DNA from 4 places in the Pseudomonas sp. NPDC087690 genome. Region 4 is predicted to be linked to each of the others. Evidence: riboswitches for the same ligand, from Rfam matches in the RefSeq annotation. Region 4 holds a riboswitch; each other region holds the start of a gene.
The links. A riboswitch is a leader RNA that binds a small molecule or an ion and turns the genes downstream of it on or off. The one in region 4 is predicted to bind cobalamin.

Region 1: it holds a riboswitch for cobalamin, as region 4 does, so the genes downstream of both, cobO (cob(I)yrinic acid a,c-diamide adenosyltransferase) here and cobW (cobalamin biosynthesis protein CobW) in region 4, are expected to answer to the same signal.
Region 2: it holds a riboswitch for cobalamin, as region 4 does, so the genes downstream of both, ACIPIZ_RS06540 (ABC transporter substrate-binding protein) here and cobW (cobalamin biosynthesis protein CobW) in region 4, are expected to answer to the same signal.
Region 3: it holds a riboswitch for cobalamin, as region 4 does, so the genes downstream of both, ACIPIZ_RS03200 (TonB-dependent receptor plug domain-containing protein) here and cobW (cobalamin biosynthesis protein CobW) in region 4, are expected to answer to the same signal.

The regions. Positions count from the first base shown of each region.
Region 1 is NZ_JBIUVX010000035.1:27,304-32,529, forward strand. Features, by position in the region: gene ACIPIZ_RS23630 (cobyrinate a,c-diamide synthase) at 1-881, opposite strand, end outside; gene cobO (cob(I)yrinic acid a,c-diamide adenosyltransferase) at 878-1,489, opposite strand; cobalamin riboswitch at 1,570-1,801, opposite strand; gene ACIPIZ_RS23640 (hypothetical protein) at 1,964-2,548, shown strand; gene ACIPIZ_RS23645 (sorbosone dehydrogenase family protein) at 2,615-3,928, shown strand; gene ACIPIZ_RS23650 (C40 family peptidase) at 4,063-4,599, opposite strand; gene ACIPIZ_RS23655 (C40 family peptidase) at 4,820-5,226, opposite strand, start outside.
Region 2 is NZ_JBIUVX010000002.1:523,879-529,104, reverse strand. Features, by position in the region: gene ACIPIZ_RS06560 (LysR substrate-binding domain-containing protein) at 1-419, shown strand, start outside; gene phnX (phosphonoacetaldehyde hydrolase) at 494-1,321, shown strand; gene ACIPIZ_RS06550 (hypothetical protein) at 1,387-1,665, opposite strand; gene ACIPIZ_RS06545 (Ppx/GppA family phosphatase) at 1,674-2,609, shown strand; cobalamin riboswitch at 2,652-2,846, shown strand; gene ACIPIZ_RS06540 (ABC transporter substrate-binding protein) at 2,990-4,003, shown strand; gene ACIPIZ_RS06535 (iron ABC transporter permease) at 4,012-5,016, shown strand; gene ACIPIZ_RS06530 (ABC transporter ATP-binding protein) at 5,013-5,226, shown strand, end outside.
Region 3 is NZ_JBIUVX010000001.1:700,664-705,889, reverse strand. Features, by position in the region: gene ACIPIZ_RS03215 (PLD nuclease N-terminal domain-containing protein) at 1-5, opposite strand, end outside; gene ACIPIZ_RS03210 (ABC transporter substrate-binding protein) at 56-976, opposite strand; gene ACIPIZ_RS03205 (ferredoxin) at 973-1,332, opposite strand; gene ACIPIZ_RS03200 (TonB-dependent receptor plug domain-containing protein) at 1,332-3,269, opposite strand; cobalamin riboswitch at 3,361-3,567, opposite strand; gene ACIPIZ_RS03195 (autotransporter domain-containing protein) at 3,844-4,596, shown strand; gene ACIPIZ_RS03190 (saccharopine dehydrogenase family protein) at 4,695-5,226, shown strand, end outside.
Region 4 is NZ_JBIUVX010000001.1:586,499-591,724, reverse strand. Features, by position in the region: cobalamin riboswitch at 792-1,004, shown strand; gene cobW (cobalamin biosynthesis protein CobW) at 1,103-2,176, shown strand; gene cobN (cobaltochelatase subunit CobN) at 2,180-5,226, shown strand, end outside.

The sequences.
Region 1 (5,226 bases), on a different contig from region 4:
TGCAATTCCGGGTAACCGCCGGGCAGATACAGACTGTCTGCCTCAGGCAATTGCGTATCGCGAATCGGTGAGAAGAAGCTCAACTGAGCACCCATCGCGCGCAGCAGATCCAGACTCGCGCCGTAGGTGAAGGCAAACGCCTCATCACGCGCAACGGCAATGCGCACATCCTTCAGCAGCGGCTCGACAGCGATAACATCCGGTGCGGCAAATTCTACGGCCGGTGGCAGCGCTACCTCGCAACTACTGGCCAGTGCGTCGGCAGCGGCGTCGAGACGCACATCAAGGTCATTCAACTCGCTGGCCTGAACCAGACCGAGGTGACGACTCGGCAATTCGATGCCAGTCTCGCGCGACAACGCACCGTACCAACGCAGACCTTCGGTGAGGCTGCCTTCGAGCAATTGCGCATGGCGCAAGGTTCCGACACGATTGGCCAACACACCGGCAAACGGCAGATCCGGCTGATACTTCGCCAAACCTAGCGCCAACGCACCAAAGGTCTGCGCCATCGCCGTGCCGTCGATCACCCCGAGCACCGGTACACCGAAGTGCCGCGCCAGATCGGCACTCGACGGCGTGCCGTCGAACAGGCCCATCACGCCTTCGATCAGAATCAGATCCGCCTCGGCAGCGGCTTCCCACAACAGACGACGACTTTCCTGCTCGCCGACCATCCACATGTCCAGTTGATACACCGGCGCACCGCTGGCGCGCTCGAGAATCATCGGGTCAAGAAAGTCCGGGCCGCATTTGAACACGCGCACTTTGCGCCCCTGATTGCGATGCAAACGGGCGAGCGCAGCGGTGACGGTGGTCTTGCCCTGACCGGAGGCCGGCGCGGCAATGAGCACCGCCGGGCAGTGACGTGGCTGATTCAAAGTTCGACGCCTTTCTGCGCTTTGATGCCGGCCTGGAAGGCATGTTTGAGCATGCCCATTTCGGTGACCGTGTCGCCCATTTCGATCATTTCCGGCTTGGCCGCGCGACCGGTGACGATCACATGCTGCATCGGCGGACGTGCCTGCAGATCGCTGAGCACCTGATCGAGATCGAGGTAGCCGTGCTTGAGGGCGATGTTCAACTCGTCGAGCACCACCAGGCCGATCGACGGATCGCGCAGCAGCTCGCGGGAGACGGCCCAGGCGGCTTCGGCGGCAGCGATGTCACGTTGGCGGTCCTGGGTTTCCCAAGTGAAACCTTCGCCCATCACGTGGAAGCGCACTTGCTCGGGGAAGCGGCGGAAGAACAATTCTTCACCGGTGCTGTTGCGGCCCTTGATGAACTGCACCACGCCGCACTGCATGCCGTGGCCCATGGCGCGGGCGAGCATGCCGAACGCCGAGCTGCTTTTGCCTTTGCCGTTGCCGGTCAGCACCAGCACCAGGCCGCACTCGTCGGGCGAGTTGGCGATGCGTTCGTCGATCACGGCTTTTTTGCGCTGCATACGCGCCAGATGGCGTTCGTCGCGCTCGGGGGAATCAGTCATGGGGGAGCTCTCCGTTGGGGCTGGATAACGGCGGGCAGGCACAAGAATAGACGGCAAAAAGCCTGGCATCGCCCACCGTGATGCCGCTGGATGGATCAGGCCGGTCTCCGGGCTCATGAGCGGCGCTTGGCCTGGCTGCGCGCCTTCCCGCTTGTTTCGAAGCAGTGGCTCAAGGCGCAGCTTTTACTCATTTACCGTTGCGGGGGCAGCGCCGGGATCGTGATCGTTCTTCGCTTGAAGACAACCCTCACCGGCTTCCCTGTTTCACTCTGTCAACCGCAGTCACAGAGCACCTGAAACAAGCCGCGAAGGTTAGAGGGTTGGGGGTGGAGCGTCAATTAAAGAGGGGGCCAGCGGGCGAATAACTGCCGTCGATCAATTATCTGGCGCCAATCTTGTGCCACACTGATACAAATGATATCAAAGAGCCATGCTTTTCTCGAAAAAGCCACCACAACAATAAGGATGATGACGATGCAAGGCATGATCATCAGCAACCCGCGCCTGGAATTCATGCGCCCGGTGCTTGAACGCTGGTTTGACTGTATCGACCGTTACAACGCCGTACGCGGCGACAGCGACACGCCTTACTGGCACGACGAGAAAGCCAATCTCGGCTTGCTGACCGCAGCAGCCTGGATGGCCGAATTGGTCACTCTCAACGACACTGCCACGCGCAAACAGAATGAAGAAGGCGAGCGCAATGCCCGCGCCGACCTGTTCCTCGCCGGCGCCGATGACCGCGCTTACATCCAGGCCACGCAGCGCTGGCCCCGGGTGAATAATCTCAACCTGACCCAAGCTCTCCTCGACATCACCAGCGATGCGAAACGCATCAGCTTTGCCAGCGACCTCAAACTTGGCTGCCTGTTTGTCGCGCCGCAAAAAGCCCAACACAGCGCCAGCCCCGAAGAGCTGCAAGACATGGTCGACGACCTGCAAAAGGAGCACACCTGCGCGGTCGCCTGGTATTTCCCCTACGCCTACCGCAAGTTGCGCAGCGAGGCTGGCAACTATCATCCGGGCATCGCCGTGCTGTTCAAGGAAGCCCGCGGCTGAGCAGTTGAACCATCGGGCTTGCGCCCTCCTCTATGATTAGGAATGCATTCATAGGGAAGATCAGCAATGCGCAAGCCCCAGCTCGTTTTCGTCATCGCTTTCGCCGGAGGGCTCGCCGCCTGCGGTGAGAGCTCCAGCCTGCAAGTCTCCGATGGCACCGGCCCGTCACCGAAGCTGCCCGAACCGAACAAGACCCTGATCCCGACGGTGAACATCGCCCCGGCGATCGGCTGGCCCGAAGGTGCCAAACCGACGGCAGCGGCGGGTACGCAAGTCGCGGCCTTCGCAGAAGGTCTCGACCACCCGCGCTGGCTCTATGTGCTGCCCAATGGTGATGTACTGGTGGCGGAAACCAATGCTCCACCAAAACCCGACGACAGCAAAGGTATCAGGGGCTGGGTCATGAAGACCGTGATGGGCAAGGCTGGCGCCGGCGTGCCGAGCCCGAACCGCATCACCTTGCTGCGAGATGCCGACCACGATGGCGTGGCCGAAACCCGCACGGTGTTTCTGCAAAACCTCAACTCGCCTTTCGGCATGACGCTGGTCGGCAATGACTTGTACGTCGCCGACACCGATCGTCTGTTGCGCTTCCATTACGAACCCGGTGCGACCGAGATCAAGACGCAACCGATCAAGGTCGTCGATCTGCCCGGTGGTACGTTGAATCACCACTGGACCAAAAACGTCATCGCCAGCAAGGACGGCAGCAAGCTGTACGTGACAGTCGGCTCGAACAGCAACGTCGGCGAAAACGGTCTGGATAAAGAAGAAGGTCGTGCAGCGATTTGGGAAGTGGATCGGGCAACCGGCAATCACCGGATCTTTGCTTCCGGTATTCGCAACCCGAACGGCCTGGCGTGGGAGCCTGCCAGCGGTGCGTTGTGGACGGCGGTCAACGAGCGTGACGAGATCGGTAGCGACCTGGTACCGGACTACATCACTTCGGTAAAGGACGGTGGTTTTTATGGCTGGCCGTTCAGTTATTACGGGCAGCACGTCGATGTGCGCGTCGAGCCGCAAAATCTCGACCTGGTGGCCAAGGCCATCGCTCCGGATTATGCCGTCGGCCCGCATACCGCTTCTCTCGGTCTGACGTTCGCCGAAGGCAACACCTTGCCGGCGCAGTTCAAGGAAGGCGCCTTTATCGGCCAGCACGGCTCATGGAATCGCAAACCGCACAGTGGCTACAAAGTGATCTTCGTGCCGTTTACCGGCGGCAAGCCGAGCGGCAAACCGGTGGATGTGCTGACCGGTTTCCTCGACAAGGACGAGAATGCTTTGGGTCGACCGGTGGGTGTGGTGATTGATCAGCAGGGTGGTCTGCTGGTGGCGGATGATGTCGGCAACAAGGTGTGGCGAGTGTCGGCCAGCAAATAATTTTCGCCATGCACAAGCAACTGTAGGAGTGAGCCTGCTCGCGATGGCGGTCGATCAATTCAACATTGATGTTGAATGTGGCACCGTCATCGCGAGCAGGCTCACTCCTACAGGGGATTGTGTGTGTGGCTGGATTACGGGTTATGCGCCAGATGCTCCGGCTGCAACACCCGCTTGGCGCTCAGATACGCCTTCTGCCAATACGCCTTCGACAGGCTGTCCAGCTTCACCGTGCCGCCCGTGGCCGGCGCATGCACAAAGCGCCCTTCTCCGACGTAGATCCCCGCATGACTGACCTGCGAGCCGCCATTGGTAGCGAAGAAGATCAGATCGCCAGTCTGCAAGCCTTCCTTGCCGACATTCGGCGCCTGCATGACGATCAGCTCACGCGTCGAACGCGGCAAAGAGATGCCCGCCGCATCACGGTAGACAAAACCGATCAGCCCGCTGCAATCAAACCCTGAATCCGGCGTGTTGCCGCCCCAGCGATAAGGCGTGCCCACCAACCCGAGCGCGCGAAACAGCACGTCCTCAGCAGCCGGCGAGAAAGCCTGGGAAGGGCCGAACACGACCGGCGCGCGAACCACCGGCGCAGGCGGCGGAGTACGGCTGGCGCAAGCGCTGAGCAGCGCTGCGAAGAACATCAATGCGAGGCGGGCCGACATGGTCATAAGCAGAACATCCTGATCTGGCTGCGGCTTTCTCTGCCGGATGGACAGAAAACAAAACCGCCTGCGGAGCACGCAGGCGGTTTGCCATCAAACTAGTTTCAGGATTCTAGCGGCTATACGACAAACTTCAAGTAAGACTTTAACTTCACCTTGTAAAGTATAGGTCTACTCCGTTGCCGGGAGCCTGATTGTCGCCGCGAATGCAGCGACATCGAGGGAATTACTTGCGAGCGGTGACCACGGTCGGGGCCATGGCGAGTGCACGCTTGGCTTCGATGAAGGTCTTGCTCCAGTAGCTGTCACCCAGGCTGTCGATGCGAACACCGCCGCTACGACGACTGCTGGAATGAATGAACTGATTGTCGCCCAGATAGATACCGGCGTGACTGACACGACCGCGACGACCGTTGGTGGCGAAGAACAGCAGGTCGCCCGGCTCGAGGTTGCTACGCGAGACCAGCGGCGCATCCACGTTGATCATTTCGCGAGTCGAGCGTGGCAGGTTCATGCCGGCTTCTTCGCGGAACAGATAACCGATGAAACCGCTGCAGTCGAAACCGGCTTCAGAGGTACCGCCGAAACGGTAACGGGTACCGATCAGGGACATGCCGCGTTCGAGGATGCTGT
Region 2 (5,226 bases), on a different contig from region 4:
ATGAGCGCTTCCATACGCGGCTGTATCACCGTTATCCGATCATCGCTGTGGTGCGCGATGACCATCCGTGGGCCAGTCAGGCGCAGGTACACATCAACGAAATCAGCCGCGAAAAATGGGTGATGCGCGAGCAAAGTGCGCGCACCCGCCAACTGGTGGAAGAAAGCTGCAAGCGCCTCGACATCGAGCTCAATTGCGTCATGCAACTCAACAGCCGCGAAGCCATCGTGCACGCCATCGTCAAGGGCATCGGCATCGGGTTTGTCTCGGCCGTCGAGTACGCCGAAACACCCGGCACCACCCCGATCACCTTTGTCGGCCACCCGTTCTTTATCGAATACCACCTGTGCTGCCTCGGTATCCGCAGGAACCGGCCAGTAATTGCCGAACTGTTTGATGCGAATCCACCGCTGACCTGATCAGCACTGACCCTTGAACCGCCTACCTCATCACCGAGGGACGGTCCACGCTTACCTGAAAACGGAGATTGACCATGCAGTACCAACAACCGACTCACCTGCAAGCCGCGATCCTCGACTGGGCCGGCACCGTTGTCGATTTCGGCTCGTTTGCACCGACGCAGATATTCGTCGAGGCCTTTGCCGAGTTCGGCGTCGCCGTGTCGCTGGAAGAAGCGCGCGGGCCGATGGGCATGGGCAAGTGGGATCACATCCGCACCCTGTGCAACCTGCCGCAGATTGCCGAGCGTTATCGTGCGGCGTTCGACCGCTTGCCGAGCGATGACGATGTGACGGCGATCTACGAGCGCTTCATGCCGTTGCAAATCGAGAAAATCGCCCTGCATTCGGCGTTGATCCCGGGCGCACTCGAAGCCATTGCGGCGTTGCGCAACAAAGGTTTGAAAATCGGCTCGTGCTCCGGTTATCCGGCGGTGGTGATGGCCAAGGTCGTCGAACTGGCGCGGGAAAATGGCTACGTCGCTGATCATGTCGTCGCCACCGATGAGGTGCCGAATGGCCGGCCATATCCGGCGCAGGCATTGGCTAACGTGATTGCCTTGGGCATCGATGACGTGGCAGCTTGCGTCAAGGTCGACGACACCTGGCCGGGGATTCTCGAAGGGCGCGCCGCCGGTATGTGGACGGTGGCGTTGACCTGTTCCGGCAACGCACTGGGCCTGACCTATGAGCAATACAAGGCGTTGCCGTCGGATCGACTGGCAGAGGAACGTGCGCGGATCGGCAAGATGTTCGCGCCTTCACGTCCGCACTACCTGATCGAAACCATCGCCGAACTGCCTGAGGTCATCGACGACATCAACGCACGCCTGGCGCGCGGCGAAACCCCGCAAGCCTGCTGACGCATCCCCCTTACCCCTGATCGTTCCCACGCTCCGCGTGGGAATGCAGCCCGTGACGCTCCGCGTCACTGGACGCGGAGCGTCCCTAGAGGCATTACCACGCGGAGCGTGGGAACGATCAGTTCGCGGCATTGCCAAATCGCGGGCAAAAAAAAGCTGCCAAAACCGGCAGCAAAAACTTTAAGAACACGCGATGTATTGGCCTCAGCATAGACGCCGGATAATGACAGTGTCATGACAGCCGAAAATTCATTCAACCGCCCCTGCCCCGTCATCAGGATGTCATCAAGATCACGGCAGAATCCTCGCAAACCGTCTTGAGCCTCGCGACGGATGCTCTGCAAGGATTCCCATGAAAGACGACGCCTCGCTGTTTGCCGCCATCGACCTGGGTTCGAATGCCTTTCGCCTGATGATCGGCCAATCGGTGCGCTGTCGAAAGGGCTTGCAGATTCAGGAAGTGAAAACCTTGCGCGAACCGGTGCGTCTGGCCGAGGGTTTTGACGGCGGCGTGCTGGATGCGTTGGCACTGGATCGTGGCTGGCAGGCGTTGGCGCGGTTCGGTAAAAAACTGCGCGGTTTCGAGGCCGGCCGGGTTCGTGCGGTGGCGACCAGCGCCGTACGCGAGGCCGATAACGCGCAACTGTTTCTGGCCAGTGCCGAACGGCATCTGGGCTTTCCCATCGATGTCATTTGCGGCCATGAAGAGGCGCGGCTGGTCTATGCCGGCGTGACTCACGCCTTGCCGAGCGCCGCAGACATGCGCCTGGTGGTCGACATCGGTGGCGGCTCCACCGAGCTGATCCTCGGCCAGGGTTCACAGCCGTTGCTCACCGAAAGCATCGCCATCGGCAGCGGCACGCTGAGCACGCGGTTCTTTCGCGGCGGTGATCTGTCCGCCGGCGCGCTACAGGAAGCCGAACGCTTCGCCATCCTGCAGTTTGAAAGAGTTGCACGACGCTACCGTGCTCAGGGCTGGCAGCAGACCATCGGTTCCTCCGGCACCGCACGCATGCTCGCCAAAGTGCTCAAGGCCAATCGTCTCAACGACTTCGGTCAGGACGGCATCACCTACGGCGGGCTGCTGCGCCTGTCGCTGCTTTTGCTGAAAGTGAACAACGTGCACCAGCTCAAGCTCGCCGGCCTGCAACCCCATCGCCAAAGCATTCTGCCTGGTGGGCTGGTGTTGATGCTGGCGGCCTTCAAAGTGTTCGGCATTGCGCAGATGGTGCCCTCCGAACCGGGCCTGCGTTTAGGCGTGCTGCACGGTTTGATGAGCCAACACTAATCCTCGCCACGGCAGATTCGTCTCCCCTTCAGCGGCTCGATCGACTACCATGCCGCCGCCGGTTCCCGAACGGGAATAATAGGGAATCCGAGGTGCTTGCTCAGCACTGATCGGAACTGCCCCCGCAACTGTAGGTGCCGAGCCTGCTCCACGACTGCCACTGGGTGAATCCCGGGAAGGCCGGAGCCAGGCGATGACGCATCAGTCAGGAGACCTGCCGGCACAGTGACTACTAACCGGCGGGGTGTCCGGGAAGGACATCGTGCCGTGCGCGTCTTTGTTTGATGACCGGCCTTGCGCTGTTTTCCTGACCGCGTTCGATGGTGTGTTTCCAGACCGTACTCTCCCGCTCCCCGTACGGTTCCCTCGGAGACTGCCCCATGCTGCTGCCCCGCATCGCCACCCTCATCACCGGCCTGACCCTTGGCGCCTTGGCGCAGGCGGCCCCGACGGTGTATCCGCTGACGGTCGAGAACTGCGGCAGCACCCTGACCTTCCAACACGCACCGACGCGCACCGTGACCATCGGCCAGGCCGGCACGGAAATGCTCTACGCCATGGGCCTGGGCGACAAAGTCGTCGGCACCTCGCTGTGGTTCAACAATGTGCTGGCCAAGTACAAGCCGCAGGACGACAAGATCGAGCGTCTGGCCGATAACGAACCGAGTTTTGAAGCGGTCATCGGCAAGCGCCCGGAACTGGTCGCCGTGGAGCTGGAATGGATGGTCGGCCCGCAAGGCGCGGTCGGCACCCGCGAGCAGTTTCATGAATTGAAGATTCCGACGTACCTGCTGCCCTCCGATTGCGAAGCCAAGGACAACCTCGTTGGCGCCGACGGCACGCGGCTGGCACCGTTTCGCATCGATACGATTTACAAAAGCGTGAGCCAACTGGCGCAAATCTTTGATGTGCAGGATCGCGGGCAGCAGCTCAATGATCAGCTCAAGGCCAGCCTCGCCAAATCCATCGCCACCGCCCAGGGCAAACAGCTCAAGGACGCCAGCGCACTGGTCTGGTTCTCCAGCGCCGAAATGGACATCGAGCCGTTTGTGGCCGGGCACAAAGGCATTCCCGATTTCATGCTCAGCACCCTCGGCGTGCGCAACGTGGTGGAGTCCGATGAAGAGTGGCCAACGGTTGGCTGGGAAACCATCGCCAAGGCCAACCCGACCTTCCTGGTCATCGCGCGCATGGATCGTCGACGCTTTCCCGCCGACGACTATGAAAAGAAACTTGCCTTCCTGCGCAGCGACCCGGTGACGCGCAACATGGACGCGGTGAAACACAACCGCATCATCATTCTCGACGCCATGGCCATGCAGGCCAGCCTGCGCATGTTCGACGGCATCGAGCAACTGGCCACGGCCATCAACGGCTATGACCTGTCGCAATGAGTGCCAGCCTGATCCGCACGCTGCTGGCCCTGGCGACACTGTTGATGGCAGTGGTCGCTGGCGTGGCCATCGGTGAAACCTCGATTGAACCGGGCGTGGTCGTGCAAGTGCTGGCGAACAAATTGTGGGGCGCCGGGTACGCGCTGGATCCTATCGACGAAGGCATCGTCTGGAACTATCGCCTGACCCGCGCACTGGTCGCGGCCGCATGCGGTGCCGGACTGGCGACGTGCGGGGTGATTTTGCAGTCGCTGTTGCGCAACCCGCTGGCCGATCCCTATCTGCTGGGGATTTCTGCCGGCGCTTCGACCGGTGCGGTGATGGTGGCGTTACTCGGTGTTGGCGCCGGTATCATCTCCTTGTCAGTCGGTGCCTTCGCCGGTGCAGTCACGGCGTTCGTGCTGGTAATTGTGCTGGCGCGGGTCAGCGGCTCGGCCAGTGGCACCGGGCAGATCATTCTCGCAGGGATCGCCGGCTCGCAGCTGTTCAATGCGCTGACGGCGTTTCTGATTACCCGCTCGGCCAGTTCCGAACAGGCGCGCGGCATCATGTTCTGGCTGCTGGGTAATCTTGGCGGGGTGCGCTGGCCATCGGTGTGGCTGGCAGTGCCGGTGGCCGTGGCGGGATTGGTCGTGTGTCTGTGGCATCGGCGGGCGCTGGATGCGTTTACCTTTGGCGCCGATTCCGCTGCGTCCCTGGGAATACCGGTGCGGCGCGTACAGATTTTGCTGATTGGTTGTGCGGCGCTGGTGACGGCGGTGATGGTGTCGATTGTCGGTTCGATCGGTTTTGTCGGGTTGGTAATTCCCCACGCCGCGCGGCTGTTGCTCGGCACCGGGCATGCTCGGCTGTTGCCGGCCAGTGCGTTGGGTGGCGCGGTGTTTCTGATTGCCGCTGACGTGTTGTCACGCACCTTGATCAAGGGTCAGGTGATTCCCGTCGGGGTGATTACCGCACTGGTCGGGGCGCCGGTGTTTGCCCTGATTCTGGTGGGTCGGAGATCGGCGCGATGAGCAGTGTTCTGAGTTGCGCCGGGTTGACCTTCAAGGTACGCGGCGCCGAGTTGCTCAACGGTGTCAGCCTTGAGGTTCAGCGCGGCGAAACCCTGGGCATCGTCGGACCGAATGGCTCGGGCAAATCCACCCTGTTGAAGTTGCTGGCCGGGCTACGTGAACCGAGCGCTGGCGAGGTCCTGCTCGAAGGTCAGCGCCTGGGCATAATGG
Region 3 (5,226 bases), 110 kb from region 4:
TGCATTGGCTACCTCCTGATGGTCTGTTCGTTAGGTGGCGCGTGGTACGGCGGGTTCATTTATTTTTCTTCAATGCGTTGAGTTGACGGGCCAGATCCAAAGCAACGCGGCCGCTGTTGAAGGCCGGCAGCAGGTGGGTGAAGGGGATTTCGAGGATGCGCTTTTCGCGCACCGCGCGCAGTTGTGACAGCACCGGGTCGTGGTTCAACAGGTAGCGTTTGCGGCGGGCGGGAGACCATTCGGCATCGGCGAGCAGGATCACGTCCGGGTCGCTGGCCAGCAGGGTTTCGCGGTTGACGGTGACTCGGTACAGGTCGATGTCGGCGAACACATTGCGTGCGCCGGCGGCGGCCAGCAGCGGCGTGACGAAGCCGCGCTGGCCTTCGCTGTCGAGGCCTTTGACTTCGCTGTCGAGATAGAACACTGACAGCGGTTTGCCTGTGCCGGCCAAGGTACGGGCGCTGGCGAGGTCGGCTGCCATGGACTCAATCAACGCCTGGGCTTTTTGCTGTCGGTGCAGCAGCTTGCCCAGCGTCAGCAAGTCATTGCGCACATGCGCGAAGTAATCCAGCGAATGCCCGTTGCAGGCCGATTCCAGCAGATACGAACCGACGCCATTGCGCGCCAGTCCCGAGCGTGAGGTCACCCCGTCGCCGAATGCCGTGGCAAAACCACCGATCACCAGATCCGGCTTCTGCGCGTAAAGCACTTCACTGGCGGGGTACTGCCGGGCGATCACCGGCACGCCGAAATAATCGGATGGCCGCTGGCCGGCAGCGGTGTCATCCAGATATGCCACGCCGACCAGCGCTGGCCCGGCGCCCAGCGCCAGCACGAGATCTGCCGCATGCTGATTGAGCGCGACGATGCGCGAAGGCTCGGCGCCGCGCCAGTCCTCGCCGCAATTACGGTAAGTGTCGGCGAACGCCGGTGTCGTGCAGAGCAGGGCACCTAACAACAGCCACAACCGGCTCATGTCCGCGCCTTGATCAACAGATCCGCGACCACCTCACCGCCCACCAGATGCCCCTCGACCAGCCGCTGTACATCTTCCTTGCTGTGCACGCCATACCAGCAGCGCTCCGGATACACCGTCACGATTGGCCCCTGATTGCACGGAAACTGGCAGTGCGTGCGTGTCAGCAAGACCCCGCCCGGCGTCTCGATGCGATCATGCGCGAGCAAATGCCGGCGCAGGGTTTTCCATAACTGCAAGGCGCCACGCTGGGTGCAGCGCGGGCCGGTGCAGAGGAACACATGGCGCGCGTGCTCGGGCACGTGCGACCAGTCCGGGTGCGTGTCGACGCCGTCGACGGTTTTGATCTCACTCATCAGAAGCGGTACGTGTAGCGCACTTCGGAGGTGAACGGCCGGCCGAGGTTATTGACGTTGCTCGAACGGCTGGTGACGTAATCGCGATCAAAGAGGTTTTCCACCAGCAGGCTCACGCGGTGCTGGTGGGCGTTGTCGAGGTAGCGATAGGCGTCGGCGTCGACCACGCAATAGTTGCCGTACTCGACCTGCTTCGAGCTCTTGATGTCGCGAATGTAGCGGATCGCAGCGCCGGCACCCCACAGGTGGTTCTCCGCTTCATAGCCCACACGAGAACGGGCGAAGAAACTCGGAATATCGTTGATGGTCACACCGGTGCGCGACTCGGTGAGGTTGCGGGTCATGTCTGCTTGCAGGCTCCACTGTTCGTTGAGCGCGAGCTTGGCGTCGGCCTCGAAACCGCGCATCTGGATCGTGCCTTCGCCGTTGACCCACTGAATGCCATCGAGGGTGATCAGGTCGTCGATCTTGCGTTTGAACAGGGTCACGCTGGCGCTGAATTCACGATCCAGCAGGAAGCCTTTGTAGTCGACACCCAGTTCGGCATTGCGGCTTTTTTCCGGTTTCAGGTTGCGATTGCCGATCTCGTCGCCCGGCTCGTTGACGAACAGTTGCTCGGCGTTCGGCAATTTGTAGGCGCTGCCGTATTGACCGCGCACCGACCAGTTGTCGTTGAGGTCATACAGCGAAGTGAGCATGCCGACCGTGGCGCTGTCACCGCCGCCCATGGCTTCGTGGCGTACACCGATGCTCGGGTGCCAGTCGGGCAGGGCGTCGATCTGCGGGCGCAATTGCGTGTAGAGCGCGTGGGCTTCGGCCTTGTCGTTGTCGATGATCAGCACATCGTCCTGGCCCTTGAACCACTGGTTGTCGCTGCCGAACACCAGTACGTGGCCGCCGGGCAGTTCAGCCTTGCCTTCGGCCTGCACGCCCCAATCGGTGAAGCCCCAATAGTCGTTGTGGTTGATCACTCTGGTACCGCCGCCCTCGACGTTGTTAACGCGGGTGTAGCGCGTGTCCCAGTCGTTGATATGGCCTTTGACGAAGTAGCTCAGACGCTCATTGATGGTCTGCTCGAAAGTCGCCGTGGCGATCTGCTGTACGCGATCGTTGGTGGTTGTGTGGTTGTCCACCGGGCGGGCGAAGTCGAGGTTGGCGTCGGCGTATTGGTAGAACAATTCCAGCCGCGAATCATCGCCGAACGACTGAATCGCCTTGCCGCCAAACGTGGTGACTTCGTAGGCGCGGTTTTTCTCACTGACGTTTTTCATGTCGCGATTGCGATACGGCTGATAACCGTCGGAGACGTTGTGGCTGACATACGCCAACAACCCGAGATCGCCGAAACCGTTAGTGAAGATATTTTCGACCCGCGCATCTTCGGTGGTGCCGCCGAAGCTGTCGACGCCCAGATTCACCTCGCCGGAGGCTTTGCGCAATTGCGGGCTGCGGGTGACGATGTTGATCACACCGGAAACGGCCTGAGTGCCGAACAACAGGCTCTGACCACCCTTGAGCACTTCGATGCGTTCGATGGCGTTAGCCGGCAGGGTGTCCAGATAGAGGCCACCGTACAAGCGATTGTTCAGGCGCACGCCATCGAGCAGGATCAGCGTGTCGTCGTTGCGCCCGCCCAGCAGCGAATAAGTGCCGTAGTCGAACGGTCCGTTTTTCGGCGCCACATACAAGCCGGGAATGAACATCTGCATCACACGGCTGACATCGGCACTGGGCCCGGCGCGTTCGATCTGCTCGCGGGTGACGATCTCGACCTTGCTGCCGAACTTGGCCATGTCGGCGACTGTGGTGGACTCCACCGACGGTGCGGAAACGATTTGTTGATTGAGTTCAAGTGGCGCGTCATCCGCCAGCAGCAGAGGGCTGAACAGGCAGCCGAACAAGAGGGTTGGAGCAGAAGTGTTGAAAGGTCGAATCATTGTCTTCTCGAAAAGGATCTTCGCAGAAGAGCATGCAGGAGAAGGCATCGCGCACAGCCAATACCGGCCCATGCCCGCCCACCGCAGGATTTTGCCAAACGAAATTTCAGGCCGGTCTCCGGGCTCGCGCGTATCGAGGCTTTCACCTTCCCATGGCCGTGCGGCCACAGTGGTGTATCGAAAGCATCACGCGCATACCGTTGCGGGGGCAGCACCGGACTTGTTCGAAAAGAACGTACCGGTTTCCCGTTTCACCCCATGCACGGCGGCATGGGACACCTGAAACTGGGCGGCATCTGAACATTCGACAGACCGTTCGTCAACTTGCCAATCCAGGTCCTCGACCCGCGAATTACCAACTTTGGAAATAACTACTAAGGTCTATAGCGGTCATCACAACGCAATATTGCGCGGCGTCGACAGGCGTGAGGGATACGCCAGGCACGCTGAACAGGGAGGTTTTCATGCACGGTGCCAGCGGCCCATCTCATGGCGGACACGTCCCGCATTTCATGCGCAATGCTTTACTGGTCGCCATGGCCAACACCCTGATGCTCGCAGATGTTCAGGCCGCGTGCGGGCCTTTGGCGGCGGGTGCCTACAACGTCTCGCAAACCTGTTTGCCTGCAGCCGGTGTCGATGCGTCGATCAGCACTCAGACGGGCACCACCATTACCACCACAGCCGGCTCTTCATTGAACAGTCGCGGCAACAACGCCAACGCGCTTACGGCGTCGGCGCCTACTGGACACACTTCGGCCCCTCCGGCTGGTATCTGGACGGCGTATTGCAGCTCAACCGCTTCGACATCGAAGCCAAACCCAACGACCTGGCCAAACTGAAAACCCGTGGCTGGGGCTACACCGCGTCGCTGGAAAACGGCTACCCGTTCGAAGTCGACAAAGACTGGTACATCGAGCCGCAATTGCAGGCGATCTACAGCTACGTCGATCTGGACAGCAGTGATGACGTCGGCGCGAAAATTCGCTTCAAGGACGTGGATTCTTTGATCGGCCGCGCCGGCGTACGTATCGCCAAGGACTGGGACACCGAGGGCGTCGACAAGAGCGCACGGCGCACCAATGGCTGGATCCGTCCGAGTATCTGGCATGAATTCAAGGGGCAACCGAAAACCGAGTTTTCCTCTGAATCGGGGTACATCCCGTTCGAATCCGACATTCAGGGCACGTGGGGCGAGGTCAATGTGGGGGTGGATTACCAGGCTAACCGGCGCACCACGTTTACCGCTTCGGCTGGCTATCGGCAGGGCTTTGATGGCGACAGCCATGGGTATGACGCGATGTTGGGGTTCAAGATCAATTTCTAGTCCTTACGGGTAAAACGCACTCCTACAGTGGATGGCTTGCTGACGTTCAGCCCTATATCCTGCACGCCTGTTGATGGATTGATTTAGGGAAGAATTGCATGCCGTTCAGGGTGATGGTGGTCGGTGGTTACGGAAATTTCGGCAGCATCGTGTGCCGCCATCTGGCGCTGATGCCGGACATCGGGCTGGTGCTGTCGGGTCGTGACCCGCGCAAATTGCAGCGCAAACTCGATGAGCTGAACAGCCAATCGGGCAACGTCTGCGAAGGCTGGTGCGGCGACGCCATGGGCGAAGAGTTCGAAGCCGCATTGCGTGCGCTGAACATTCAGTTGGTCGTGCATACCGGCGGGCCGTTTCAGGGGCAATCCTATGCCGTTGCGCAGAGTTGCATCGACGCTGGCGTGAACTACTGCGATCTGGCGGACTGCCGCACCTTCGTCAACGGCATCCACATTCTCGACGCGGGAGCGAAGCAGGCCGGCGTGGCGATCCTCAGCGGTTGCAGCTCGGTGCCGACGCTGTCGTCCGCAATCATCGATGAACAGCGCCAGCGTTTTTCACGCATCGACTCGATCGAACACGGCATTTCTTCTTCGGCGAAAATGCCGGGTCTGTCGACCATCGAAGGCG
Region 4 (5,226 bases):
GTAACCAAAAAGGCTTGCTCCTACGTGCGGCCCGCTCGCTGGGGCTCGGGGTCCCTTCGCTCCGGGATCGATCCGGGCGCAGCGCCTACGGTTTGCTTCGCTGCACCTCCTCTCGCTGTGTTTGGCTGCGCCAAACGGTTGCTGCGCTCCCACGCCCGGATCAATCCCTCCACTCAGCCTTCCGACGTCGCCTTACAGATCAAGAGCTGCAGCCGAGCTAACGCTCATCCTGTTGAGTGGTAAAGAGCACAGCGTGGTCGGCTTTGGTTTTGTGGTGGATTCGCCCCTCACCCCAGCCCTCTCCCGAGGGAGAGGGAGCCGATTTTTGGGCTTTTCAAAATGCGCGTTCGACGCGGTATCGCACGTCGGCGTACCTCGCCCAAACAACTCGATCAGTCCCCTCTCCCTCCGGGAGAGGGCTAGGGTGAGGGGCTCGTGATCTGGCTTTGGCTCTTGATCTGGCTTTTGATCTGGCTTTTTTGCCCCTTCGGCAGGCCGAGCGGAGGTGTTCATCCGGGGGTAGGCGCGCAGCGCCGTGCGGCGCAGCCGCATTCATCGAGAGGAGGTGCAGCGAAGCAAACCGTAGGCGATGCCCCCGGATGGACACCGTAGCGAGGGAACACTGAGCCTCAGCGAAGTGCCGTACGCCGGGGCAAAGCCTTTTGGTTCCTTTTTGGCGTTTGAAAAAGGGACTCGCTGTAAGAGCGAAACCGCCAGCGGCAGCACCCACAGCAACGGATACGCCCCAAAAACCAAAACTCAACGCCCATTGACCCACCCTTAGACGATGCGTAGCCTTGCGCTTTCGAGGTTCTTCGGCCGCTGCCGAAGCTAAGAAGGGAACGCGGTCAATGCCGCGGCTGCCCCCGCAACTGTGAACGGCGATGTTCGCTGCCACGCCACTGCCAGCTCAACCGATGAGCCCGCGGGAAGGCGCAGCAAACGCCAGGCCCTGCGCCTGAACGCCGTCAGCCAGGAGACCTGCCTCGTCACAGATTCTCACTACAACCGGGCGGGGTGATCCGGTGGCGAACTCTCCAGGCATGCGCGTGCGTTGCCGGTTCTCGTCCCGTATGCCCGCCGCTTGCCAAAGGGCATACCGATGAAAACACTGGCCAAACTCCCCGTCACTATCGTCACCGGCTTTCTCGGCTCGGGCAAAACCACGCTGCTGCGCCATATGCTCGACAACGCCCAGGGCCGTCGCATCGCGGTGATCGTCAACGAGTTCGGCGAGTTGGGCATCGACGGTGAAATCCTCAAGCAATGCACCATCGGTTGCACCGAAGAAGAAGCCACCGGTCGCGTTTACGAACTGGCCAACGGCTGCCTGTGCTGCACCGTTCAGGAAGAATTCTTCCCGGTGATGCGCGAACTGGTCGCACGTCGCGGCGATCTCGACCACATCCTCATCGAAACCTCGGGCCTGGCCTTGCCGAAACCGCTGGTGCAAGCCTTTCAGTGGCCGGAAATCCGCAGCGCCTGCACCGTTGACGCGGTGATCACCGTGGTCGACAGTCCGGCCGTAGCCGCTGGAACCTTCGCAGCATTCCCGGATCAGGTCGATGCCCAGCGCAAACTCGACCCGAACCTGGATCACGAGTCGCCGCTGCACGAACTGTTTGCCGACCAATTGGCCAGCGCCGATCTGGTGATTCTCAACAAGGCCGACCAGACCAGCCCGGAAGACCTCGCTCGCGTGCGCGCTGAAGTCGCCGAAGAGCTGCCACCGGCGGTGAAAATCATCGAAGCCAGCAACGGTCGTCTGCCGCTGGACGTGCTCATCGGCCTTGGCGCCGGTTCCGAAGAGCACATCGACAGCCGCCACAGCCATCACGATCACCACCACGGTGAAGGCGATGACGATCACGATGACCACGATCACGACGCCTTCGATTCGATCTCCATCGAACTGCCGCAAGCCGATGAAAGCCTGCTGCTCGACGCCCTGACGCAACTGGTGGTCAAGCACGGCATCCTCCGTGTCAAAGGTTTCGCCGCCATTCCAAACAAGCCAATGCGTTTGCTGATCCAGGGCGTTGGCACGCGTTTCGACAAACATTTCGACCGCCAGTGGGGCGCTGATGAAGCGCGCGTCACGCGCCTGGTTTTGATCGGTCAGCAACTCGACGCCGCGCAACTCGAAGCGCAATTGCGCGCCGCGCTCAGCGTTTAAATCATGCACCTGCTCAGGACTCAGCCCGGCGGATTCGTCTCGGATGACAACATTGCCGACCTAGGCCAAACCCCCGCCGAGCTGGTGATCCTGTGCAGCGGCGACTCAAGCCTGGCGCTGCTCGCCGAAGCCGCGCAGCAGTTGCCGGAAGATTACCCGAGCCTGCGTCTGGCCAACCCGATGCAGGTGCAGAATCACGCTTCGGTCGATCTGTACGTCGACGAAGTGCTGCGGCATGCCAAGGTGATCCTGATTTCGCTGCACGGCGGCATTGCCTATTGGCGTTATGGCGTCGAGCGTTTGGTTGAACTGAGCGATCGTGGCGTGCAGGTGATTCTGGTGCCGGGCGATGATCGGCCCGATCCGGAACTCAGCGACCTGAGCACCGTCAACGCCGAAGATCGCGACCGGCTCTGGCAGTTTTTGCGTCAGGGCGGCATGGGCAATGCGCTGGATTTCTTCCGTTGCATGGCCAGCCGTTGGCTCGGCCGCGATTACGTCTGGGAAGAACCGCAAACCCTGCCGCGCACGGCGATTTACCACCCGACTAAAAACACCGCTGCATTGAGTGACTGGCAAGCCGAATGGCTGCCTGAGCAACCGGTTGCGGCAGTGTTGTTTTACCGCTCGCATCTGCAAGCGGCGAACACCGCGTTCATCGATGTTTTCTGCCAGCGCTTGCAGGCAGCGGGGCTTAATCCGCTGCCGATTGCGGTGGCCAGTTTGAAAGAACCCGGCTGCCTGGCGGTGGTCGAGGATTGGCTGGATGAAGTCGAGGCGGGGGTGATCCTCAACACCACCGGTTTCGCCCAGTCCAGCCCCGAAGCGCCGCATCTGCGGCCGTTTCGCCGCAACATTCCGGTTATTCAGGCGATCTGCGCGCAGGACAACGAGCCCGGCTGGCGCGACAGCGAGCAGGGTCTGGGCCCGCGCGATCTGGCCATGCACATTGCCTTGCCGGAACTCGACGGGCGCATCATCAGCCGGCCGATCAGCTTCAAGGATCTGGCCTGGCGCAGCGAGCGCAGTCAGTCCGATGTGGTCTGCTATCGCGCGCAGCCTGAGCGCATGGATTTTGTCGCTGAACTGGCGCGGCGCTGGATCGATCTGGCGCGGGTGCCGAATGGCGAAAAACGCATCGCGTTGATTCTCGCCAACTACCCGACCCGCGATGGGCGCATCGGTAACGGCGTCGGTCTCGACACGCCGGCGGCAGCGCTGAACATCCTGCGAGCATTGCAAGCCGAGGGCTATCCGATCACGGCAGAGTTGCCGGACAGTGGCACTGAGTTGATCCAGCGATTGCTCGGTGGCGTCAGCAACGATCTCGACACAATGGACCTGCGCCCGTGCCAGCAAAGTCTGGCGATGGACGCTTATTTGGCCATGTTCAATGCGCTGCCCGAAGCCAATCGCACTGCCGTGATTGAGCGTTGGGGATCGCCGCAAAACGATCCGATGTGCCGCGACGGGCGGATGATGGTCGCCGGTCTGCGCTTCGGTCTGACCTTCGTCGGCATTCAACCGGCGCGTGGTTATCAGGTCGATCCGAGCGCGGTCTATCACGATCCGGATCTGGTGCCGCCACACGGCTATCTGGCGTTCTATTTCTGGTTGCGCAACACCTACGGCGCGCACGGCGTTATTCACGTCGGCAAGCACGGCAATCTCGAGTGGTTGCCGGGCAAAGGCGTCGGCCTCTCGGAGAATTGCTGGCCGGATGCACTGCTCGGGCCGCTGCCGAATATCTATCCGTTCATCGTCAACGACCCGGGCGAGGGCGCTCAGGCCAAACGACGCACGCAAGCGGTGATCATCGATCACTTGATGCCGCCGCTGACCCGCGCCGAAACCTACGGGCCGTTGCGCAATCTGGAGCTGTTGGCCGACGAATATTACGAGGCGCAACTGCTCGATCCGCGCCGTGCCCGTGAGTTGCAGCGCGACATCCTGCAACTGGTGCGCGACACGCAGATTGATCGTGAACTGCAACTGGATGCGGGCCTGGACAGCGACGCCGATGCGGCGATCTGGCTGCCGCGTCTGGACACGTATTTGTGTGATCTGAAGGAATCGCAGATTCGCGATGGTCTGCACATTTTTGGCGAGTCACCGACGGGGCGACTGCGCATTGATACGTTGTTGGCCTTGCTGCGGATTCCGCGAGGGGACGGAAAAGGCGCGCAATCGAGCCTGCTGCGGGCATTGGCCAAGGCGTTTGAACTGGGTTTCGATCCGCTCGACTGCGCGTTGGCCGAGCCATGGACCGGCCCGTGCCCCGAAGCGCTGCAAGCGCAAAGCAACGAATCCTGGCGCACCGCCGGCGACACCCGCGAACGCCTCGAACTGTTCGCCACTCAACTGATCTCCCAGACACTGCAATCCCCTTGTAGGAGTGAGCCTGCTCGCGATAGCGGAGTGTCAGTCGCTGAAGATTTACCTGATCCACCGCTATCGCGAGCAGGCTCACTCCTACAGGGACCGCGTTGGGCGGAGGTCAGTGCAATCATTCAGAATCTGCGCGACGTCGTCGCCCCACGCCTGGACGCCTGCGGCCCGGCTGAAATGCGCGGTCTGCTCGACGCCCTCGGCGGTCGTTTTGTCCCCGCCGGCCCCAGCGGCGCACCGAGTCGTGGCCGCCTCGACGTCCTGCCCACCGGGCGCAACTTCTACTCGGTCGACGTGCGCAACCTGCCGACTACGACGGCGTGGCGCATCGGTTTCCAGTCGGCCACGCTGATTCTCGAACGGCACTTGCAGGATCACGGCGATCACCTGCGTCAACTCGGGCTGTCTGTCTGGGGGACGGCGACCATGCGCACCGGCGGCGACGACATCGCCCAGGCCATGGCCCTGATGGGCGTACGTCCGGTATGGGCGACAGGCAGTCAGCGCGTCGATGACTTCGAGATTTTGCCGCTGAGTCTGCTCGACCGTCCGCGTGTCGATGTGACCTTGCGTGTCTCGGGATTCTTCCGCGACGCCTTCGCCAACCTGATTCGCCTGTTCGATGCCGCCGTGCAAGCCGTGGCAGCGCTGGACGAGCCGGA